Regions from separate parts of the Lysobacter sp. CA199 genome, predicted to be linked through region 2. Evidence: riboswitches for the same ligand, from Rfam matches in the RefSeq annotation. Region 2 holds a riboswitch; each other region holds the start of a gene.
The links. Region 2 has a riboswitch for cobalamin ahead of ACTOWJ_RS24380 (CoA-acylating methylmalonate-semialdehyde dehydrogenase). Riboswitches for the same ligand answer to the same signal wherever they lie in the genome.

Region 1 (2,258 bases), on a different contig from region 2:
GCCGCTGTACGAAGAAGTGGCCGAGCGTCTGCGCCAGAAGATATACGACTACGAATTGCCGCCGGGCGAGTGGATCGACGAACCGGCGCTGGCCGAGCAACTCGGGATCAGCCGCACGCCGTTGCGCGAAAGCCTGAAGCTGTTGGCGGCCGAGGGCCTGGTGCAACTCGACGCCGGGCGCGGCAGCCGGGTCACCCGGTTGTCGCTGGAAGATCTGAACCAGTTGTTCCCGGTCATGGCCATGCTCGAAGGCCGCTGCGCCTACGAATGCGTGCGCCGGATCGACGAAGCCGGCGTAAAGCGCCTGGAAGCGCTCCACGCCGATATGGAAGAGGCGGCCGAGCTTGGCGATATCGCGCGTTACTACGCCAATAATTATCTGATCCACGAGTTGGTGCAGAACTACGCCGGCAATCCCTGGCTGATCCGGGTCACCCACGATCTGCACCGCATCCTCAAGATGCATCGCGGACGCCAATTGCTGACGCCGGGGCGCATGACCCAGTCGCTGGCCGAACATCGCGCCCTGCTGGACTGCGTGCGCCGCCGCGACGCCGATGCCGCGGAAAAGATCATGAACGAGCATCTGCTGAGCCAAGGCCAAGCCCTCGCCGCCTACGTCGCCGCCGGCGGCATGCTCAACGTGCCGGCACCGCTGCCGACCGCGCGTCCGGATTGAACATGCCGGATTGAGCAGGGGCGCGTCTGCCGGCGTGCGCCCGCCTTGTCCGGATGTCGGGCCTGAAAGGCCCTCCCACAGAAACCTCGCGGCAACGCGGCAAGCTTGAGATCCAGACGCGAGCACGAAGTCTTTGTGGGAGGGGCTTCAACCCCGACTCCAGCGCTGGCAGCTAGTCGGCTTCGGGTGTCGGGCCTGAAAGGCCCTCCCACAACAGACCTCGCAGCGATGCAGCGCCTTACGCACTTCACCCCCCAAGCGCCGGCCCACGGTTTGCGCTCGCCTGCGTATTAGCCACAGATGGGGGTGACCACGGATCGGATTAGCCACGATTGACTTCGCCCCAAGGCGTGGGTACCTTGGCGCCGTTACGGTGACCATCGCTTCATAAAGATAAAGCGATGGGACACGCCATCGAGGGCCCCAGGCCCGAGATAGCCAGAGGGAATCCGGTGCGAATCCGGAGCTGCCCCGCAGCGGTATGGGAAACGAAACAGGTCATGGCACTGGCGTTCGCGCGCCGGGAAGCGACCTGAAGTAGGCGATGCCAACCACGAGCGAACGCATCGGCCGCGAGCGAATCCGCTCGCTTCCGACGATGCCTTCGCCAGGTCTGGCCTCACGTCCCGAGCCCGAAGACCTGCCGCGACCGGAAGGCTCGCCTTCCGCCCGACTCCGGCCCGCACGGCGCCGGCCCGCTTGCTCGCGGGCCGCGTACGGCGTGCCGGTTCGCCCGCGGGGGCGAAGGTCGAAGCCAAGGTTGTCGATGGCGTCCGACGCGCTCGCGCGTGCGGGCCCGCGCGGCCGTGGTTTCCTTCGTTGCCCTGCGTCATGCCCACGCATCGCAGGTACTCATCATGATCAGCGTCACCCCACTCGGCTTCCCGCGCATCGGCGCGCGGCGCGAGCTGAAGCAAGCCCTGGAATCGTTCTGGAAAGGCGACAGCGATGCGCAATCGCTGCAAGCCACCGCCGCGTCCCTGCGCGAACGCCATTGGCGGCTCGCGCGCGAAGCCGGCGCCGACCTGGTGCCGGTCAACGATTTCTCGCTCTACGACCACGTGCTCGACAGCGCCGTGCTGTTCGACGCGATTCCCGCCTCGCACCGCGCGGCATTCGAAGAAGATCCGCTGGGCGGCTACTTCGCCCTCGCCCGCGGCCTGCAGGACGGGCGCCGCGATCTGCGCGCGCTGGAAATGACCAAGTGGTTCGACACCAACTACCACTACCTGGTGCCGCAGTTCGACGCCAAGCAACGCTTCGCCCTGCGCGGCGACAAACCGCTGGCGGAACTGGCCCAGGCCCAGGCGCTGGGTATCCAGGCACGGCCGGTGCTGCTGGGCCCGGTGTCGCTGCTCAAGCTCGGCAAGCGCGTTGACGGCGGCGATCCGCGCGAGTTGCTCGACAACCTGCTGCCGGCCTATGCCGAACTGCTGTCCAAGCTCAAGGCCGCCGGCGCGCAGTGGGTGCAGCTCGACGAGCCGGCGCTGGTGCTGGATCTGGACGACACCGACCGCGCCGCCTATCGCCGCGCATACGCGGCGCTGGCCGAGGTCGATGCGCCGCAGCGCTTGCTGAC
Region 2 (2,258 bases):
TCCGGGGTCCGCTCGTCGTCGTTTAGCTGGAGACACCCATGTCGATCGTTCTGTTGCGCGGGCCCAAGCGCCCCAACGGTATGTTCCGCGATCAATGCGACATCGATCGCCTGCTGCTGGTGCAGCTGATCATTCGCGCCAACCGCGCAGGCCGCCGCATCGCCGTGCACAATCTGGCCAGCGACAAAGCCCTCGTCGCCGCGATCGGAGCGCTGCGCACGCCGCAGACCGAGGCGATCTTGCTCGACACCGGTGCCTGCGTGCGCGACCGCCGCATCGTCCAGGCGCTGCAATCGAGCGCGTTGCCTTTTGTCGAGATTCGGCCCAGCCATCTTGCCGACGCGCGCTTGTGCGAACCCGAAGGCATCGAGAACCGCATCGCTCTGGTGCGCGGCGTGCAATCGCAGACCTATGTGCTGGCGCTGTCGATCGCATTGGAGCATCTGTGCCGCGGTTCGATGGACGACGCTCGCGCGATGGCGTGCTGATATCGCGTTCGCGCCGGATCGTCGCGGCGAGCCTCGACCGCGGATCGAGCGTCCGCGTCGCGAGCGGGCCATTCACAGTTGCACGCCGACGTGCACGAAAGTGGCGGCCCGCGAGGCCGACAATCGCATCCGATGGCATCGATGAACGCGTCGGACACGTTGAACTGAATGTGTGACACCGCGATGCTGCTTGTCCGCGACCATGGCCAAGCACTACACTCCGCCAGCCACAGGTGCCTTGCCGTCGGTCCATACCGGCACGCAGGGTGAAACGGGAAGCCGGTGCGGACGTGATCGTCCAATTCCGGCGCTGCCCCCGCAACGGTAGGCGAGAACACCCGACGTAACCACTGCGCTCGCGCGGGAAGGAGTCGGGGTGATGCCACGGCATCGCTCGCAAGCCCGGAGACCGGCCCGTGGCGGACATCGGGAGATGTCCTCCTCGGGTGTTGCGGCGGGCAACCGGACGAGCTGATGCGATGCGGCGTCCGTTTGCCCTCGTCTCGCCTTGTCTGATGTCTCCGCGGCACCCGCTTTCGCGGGTGTGCGATACGGAGACCGACCATGAACGAGATGCATCGCGTTGCGACCCAGGTCGCGACGGTCAAACTTTTGATCGACGGCGAGTTCGTCGAATCCACCAGCACCCAATGGCGCGACGTCGTCAATCCGGCGACGCAGGCGGTATTGGCGCGCGTGCCGATGGCGACCGCCGATGAAGTGAACGCCGCGGTCGAGGCCGCCGCGCGCGCCTTCAAGACTTGGCGCAAGACCCCGATCGGCGCGCGCGCGCGGATCTTCCTCAAGTATCAGCAATTGATCCGCGAGCACATGAGCGAGCTCGCCGCGATCCTCACCGCCGAGCAGGGCAAGACCTTGCCCGACGCCGAGGGCGACGTGTTCCGCGGCCTGGAAGTGGTCGAACACGCCGCGGCGATCGGCAATCTGCAATTGGGCGAGTTGGCCAACAACGTCGCCAATGGCGTGGATACCTACACGCTGCTGCAACCGCTCGGCGTGTGCGCCGGCATCACCCCGTTCAATTTCCCGGCGATGATTCCGCTGTGGATGTTCCCGATGGCCATCGCCACCGGCAACACCTTCGTGCTCAAGCCCTCCGAACAGGACCCGCTGGTGACCATGCGTCTGGTCGAACTGGCGTTGCAGGCCGGCGTACCCAAGGGCGTACTCAACGTCGTGCACGGCGGCGAGGAGGTGGTCAACGCGATCTGCGATCACCCCACGATCCAGGCGGTGTCCTTCGTCGGATCGACCAAGGTCGGCACCCATGTGTATCGGCGCGCCACGCTCGCCGGCAAGCGGGTGCAATGCATGTTGGGCGCGAAGAACCACGCCGTGGTGCTGCCCGACGCGAACAAGGAACAAACCCTCAACGCCATGGCCGGCGCCGCATTCGGCGCGGCCGGACAGCGCTGCATGGCCGCGTCGACCGCGGTGTTGGTCGGACAGGCGCGCGAGTGGATTCCCGAACTGGTGGCCAAGGCGCGCACGCTCAAGGTCAACGCCGGCACCGAGCCCGGTACCGACGTGGGACCGGTGATTTCCTGCGCCGCGCGCGAGCGCGTCGAGGGCCTGATCGCCTCGGGCGTGGAGCAGGGCGCGGTGCTGGAACTCGACGGCCGCAAGCCGACGGTTCCCGGTTACGCGCAAGGCAATTTCGTCGGGCCGACGATCTTCTCCGGGGTCAAGCCCGGCATGCGCATCTACGACGAGGAAATCTTCGGGCCGGTGCTGGTGCTGCTCGGCGCG
Region 3 (2,258 bases), on a different contig from region 2:
GAAGGACTGATTGCCGAAGCGGCCTTGGTACTGGACGAAGCCGGCCTTGTTGTCGCGTTCGATTTCATCGTAGGACGTGTCGCTGTTGACTCGGTCGCGCAGCCAATCGAAGCCCGCGCTCAACACGTGGCCGTCGAAGAGGTTGAAATCGGCCTGCAACGTCGCGCTGTCGCGATCGGTCCGGAAATAGCTGAGCGGACGATCGAAAATAGTGCCGGTGGGGAACGCACGGGGGAGGAGATCGTAGTTGTCGGAAGCATCCACGTTGCGACCCGCGCTCAACTGCACGTTGATCCTTTCCGACGGCTTCCAGATGAGCTTGCCGCCGATCACTTGCTGGATCGTTTCGGAATAATTGCCGAAGCTGCCGTCGTATTCGTTCTGACCTTCCACGCGCAGCGCCTGACCTTCGATGCTCCACTGCTCGTTGAACTCGATACCGCCGCGCAGCGACAGCGCGTGGCTCTCGTAGCCGTCGCGGTCGGGCTCGTCGGTGAAGCAGCCGGCGAACACCGGGAAGCCGGCGCCGCGGCAGGCGTTGATGCCCTGGGTCTTGCGGAAGCTGTAGTCGGCGCCGAACCAGCTGCCGCCGCTGCGGCCGCCGAAGCCGGTGCCGAATTCGACGGTGCCGTTGCTGCCGCCGCCGGCGTGCACACGCGGGGCGAAGCCCTGCCGTTCGCGGCGGGTGAACACCTGGATCACGCCGCCGATGGCGTCGGCGCCGTACAGGCTCGAGCGCGGGCCGCGCACGATTTCGATCCGGTCGATCAGTTCCAGCGGAAGATCCTGCAGCGCCGCCAGACCCGAGGTCGGCGAACCGATGCGGATGCCGTCGACCAACACCAGCACGTGATCGGATTCGCTGCCGCGCAGGAACAGCGTGGTCAGCTTGCCGGGACCGCCCTGGTTGGCCAGGGTGATGCCGGCGCGGCCGCGCAGCAGATCGTTGAGATCGCGCGCCTGGCTGCGTTCGATATCGGCGCGGTCGAGCACATCGACCGGGGTCAGCAGATCGTTGACGCTGACTGCGGTGCGGTTGGCGGTGACCACGACCTGATCGAGATCGGTGGCATCGCCGGCGGGCGCGGCGAGGGCGGTGGCCGGCAGCGCGAGCGCGCAGGCAATGGCGAAAGACAGGTTCAGGCAACGCATGTGGGGACTCCAGCGCACGCGCGATCCAGCGCGCGACGACAAACGGCTAATGGGCGGCGGCGTGGAAAGGGAGATATAGGCAGGCGAACCAGCGCGCGAAGACGCTGCCGCCGCCGCAATGCCCTCCGCATCGCAACCTGTGGCGCGTCGAGGCCGGTCTCCGGACTCGCAAGCAGAACCGATGGCGTCGGTTCCCGGACGCGGCGCCTTCCCGTGACTGTGCACAGTGGCGGTGGCCGCGACCTGACTTGCTTACCGTTGCGGGGGCAGTGCCGGAATGGGCGGGGCGGGTCGGACTCTCCGACCGGACCTGAGCGCTTCACCGGCTTCCCGTTTCAACCCCGGCGGCTGGGCCGTGGGGTCACCTCGAAGCGGGCGCAGTGTACGCGATGTGGGGACGCACCGCCCGGACAGCGGCCGAAGCCCACGGTAGAAGCGGTGCGAGCCGCGACCGCAGGGTGTCCGCCCGCGTCGTCAGTTACATCGTAGTTGCCTTGCCGCGGTCGCGGCTCGCGCCGCTCCTACACAGGAGCGGACCGCTTGGCGCCTTCAATCGCGGTGGTCGTCCTCGTCGCGCCCACCGGGCGCGTCCTCGTCGGCCGGCCCATCGAGCTCGCCATCGCCGTCACGCTGATAGCCGCCTCCGAATCCGGAAGGCTCTTCCTCGCGTTCCTGCGCATGCATTGTGGTGTGCACCGGCGCGGCGGCCGGTTTGTTGCGCGGCGCCGGCAGCAGCGCGGTGGCCGCTTCGGCGGCCAGGATCAGTTCCTGGCGGCGCTCGTCGCTGATCTCCTGCCAATGGCAGTCCAGCAGCGCGCCTTCGATCGCGTAGAGCAGGTTCAAGGTCGGCTTGAAGCCGGCGCGCTTGACCCGCATGAACGCCTCGACCGTGCCGACCGCGGCGATGTCCTCGTGCGTGCGCAGGCCGACCTGGCGCAACCAGGCCGCGCTCTTGGGCCCGATGTTGCGCATCTTCGGTGCAGTGCTCATGCCAGCGACTCCACATAGACCCGCGCCAACGTTTCCAGTCCGGCCTGATCGTCGGCGTCGAAACGCGCCGGCACCGGGCTGTCCAGATCGAACACGCCGATCAGCTGGCCGTCGCG

Region 1: linked by a shared signal. The riboswitch ahead of metE (5-methyltetrahydropteroyltriglutamate--homocysteine S-methyltransferase) and the one ahead of ACTOWJ_RS24380 (CoA-acylating methylmalonate-semialdehyde dehydrogenase) in region 2 are both predicted to bind cobalamin.
Region 3: linked by a shared signal. The riboswitch ahead of btuB (TonB-dependent vitamin B12 receptor) and the one ahead of ACTOWJ_RS24380 (CoA-acylating methylmalonate-semialdehyde dehydrogenase) in region 2 are both predicted to bind cobalamin.

The regions. Positions count from the first base shown of each region.
Region 1 covers NZ_JBQJIL010000010.1:197,250-199,507, forward strand. The annotation lists gene ACTOWJ_RS19430 (GntR family transcriptional regulator) at 1-679, shown strand, start outside; cobalamin riboswitch at 1,122-1,321, shown strand; gene metE (5-methyltetrahydropteroyltriglutamate--homocysteine S-methyltransferase) at 1,537-2,258, shown strand, end outside.
Region 2 covers NZ_JBQJIL010000014.1:157,894-160,151, reverse strand. The annotation lists gene ACTOWJ_RS24385 (hypothetical protein) at 39-488, shown strand; cobalamin riboswitch at 717-920, shown strand; gene ACTOWJ_RS24380 (CoA-acylating methylmalonate-semialdehyde dehydrogenase) at 1,062-2,258, shown strand, end outside.
Region 3 covers NZ_JBQJIL010000005.1:184,229-186,486, reverse strand. The annotation lists gene btuB (TonB-dependent vitamin B12 receptor) at 1-1,152, opposite strand, end outside; cobalamin riboswitch at 1,287-1,536, opposite strand; gene ACTOWJ_RS10355 (TfoX/Sxy family protein) at 1,702-2,142, opposite strand; gene ACTOWJ_RS10350 (GAF domain-containing protein) at 2,139-2,258, opposite strand, start outside.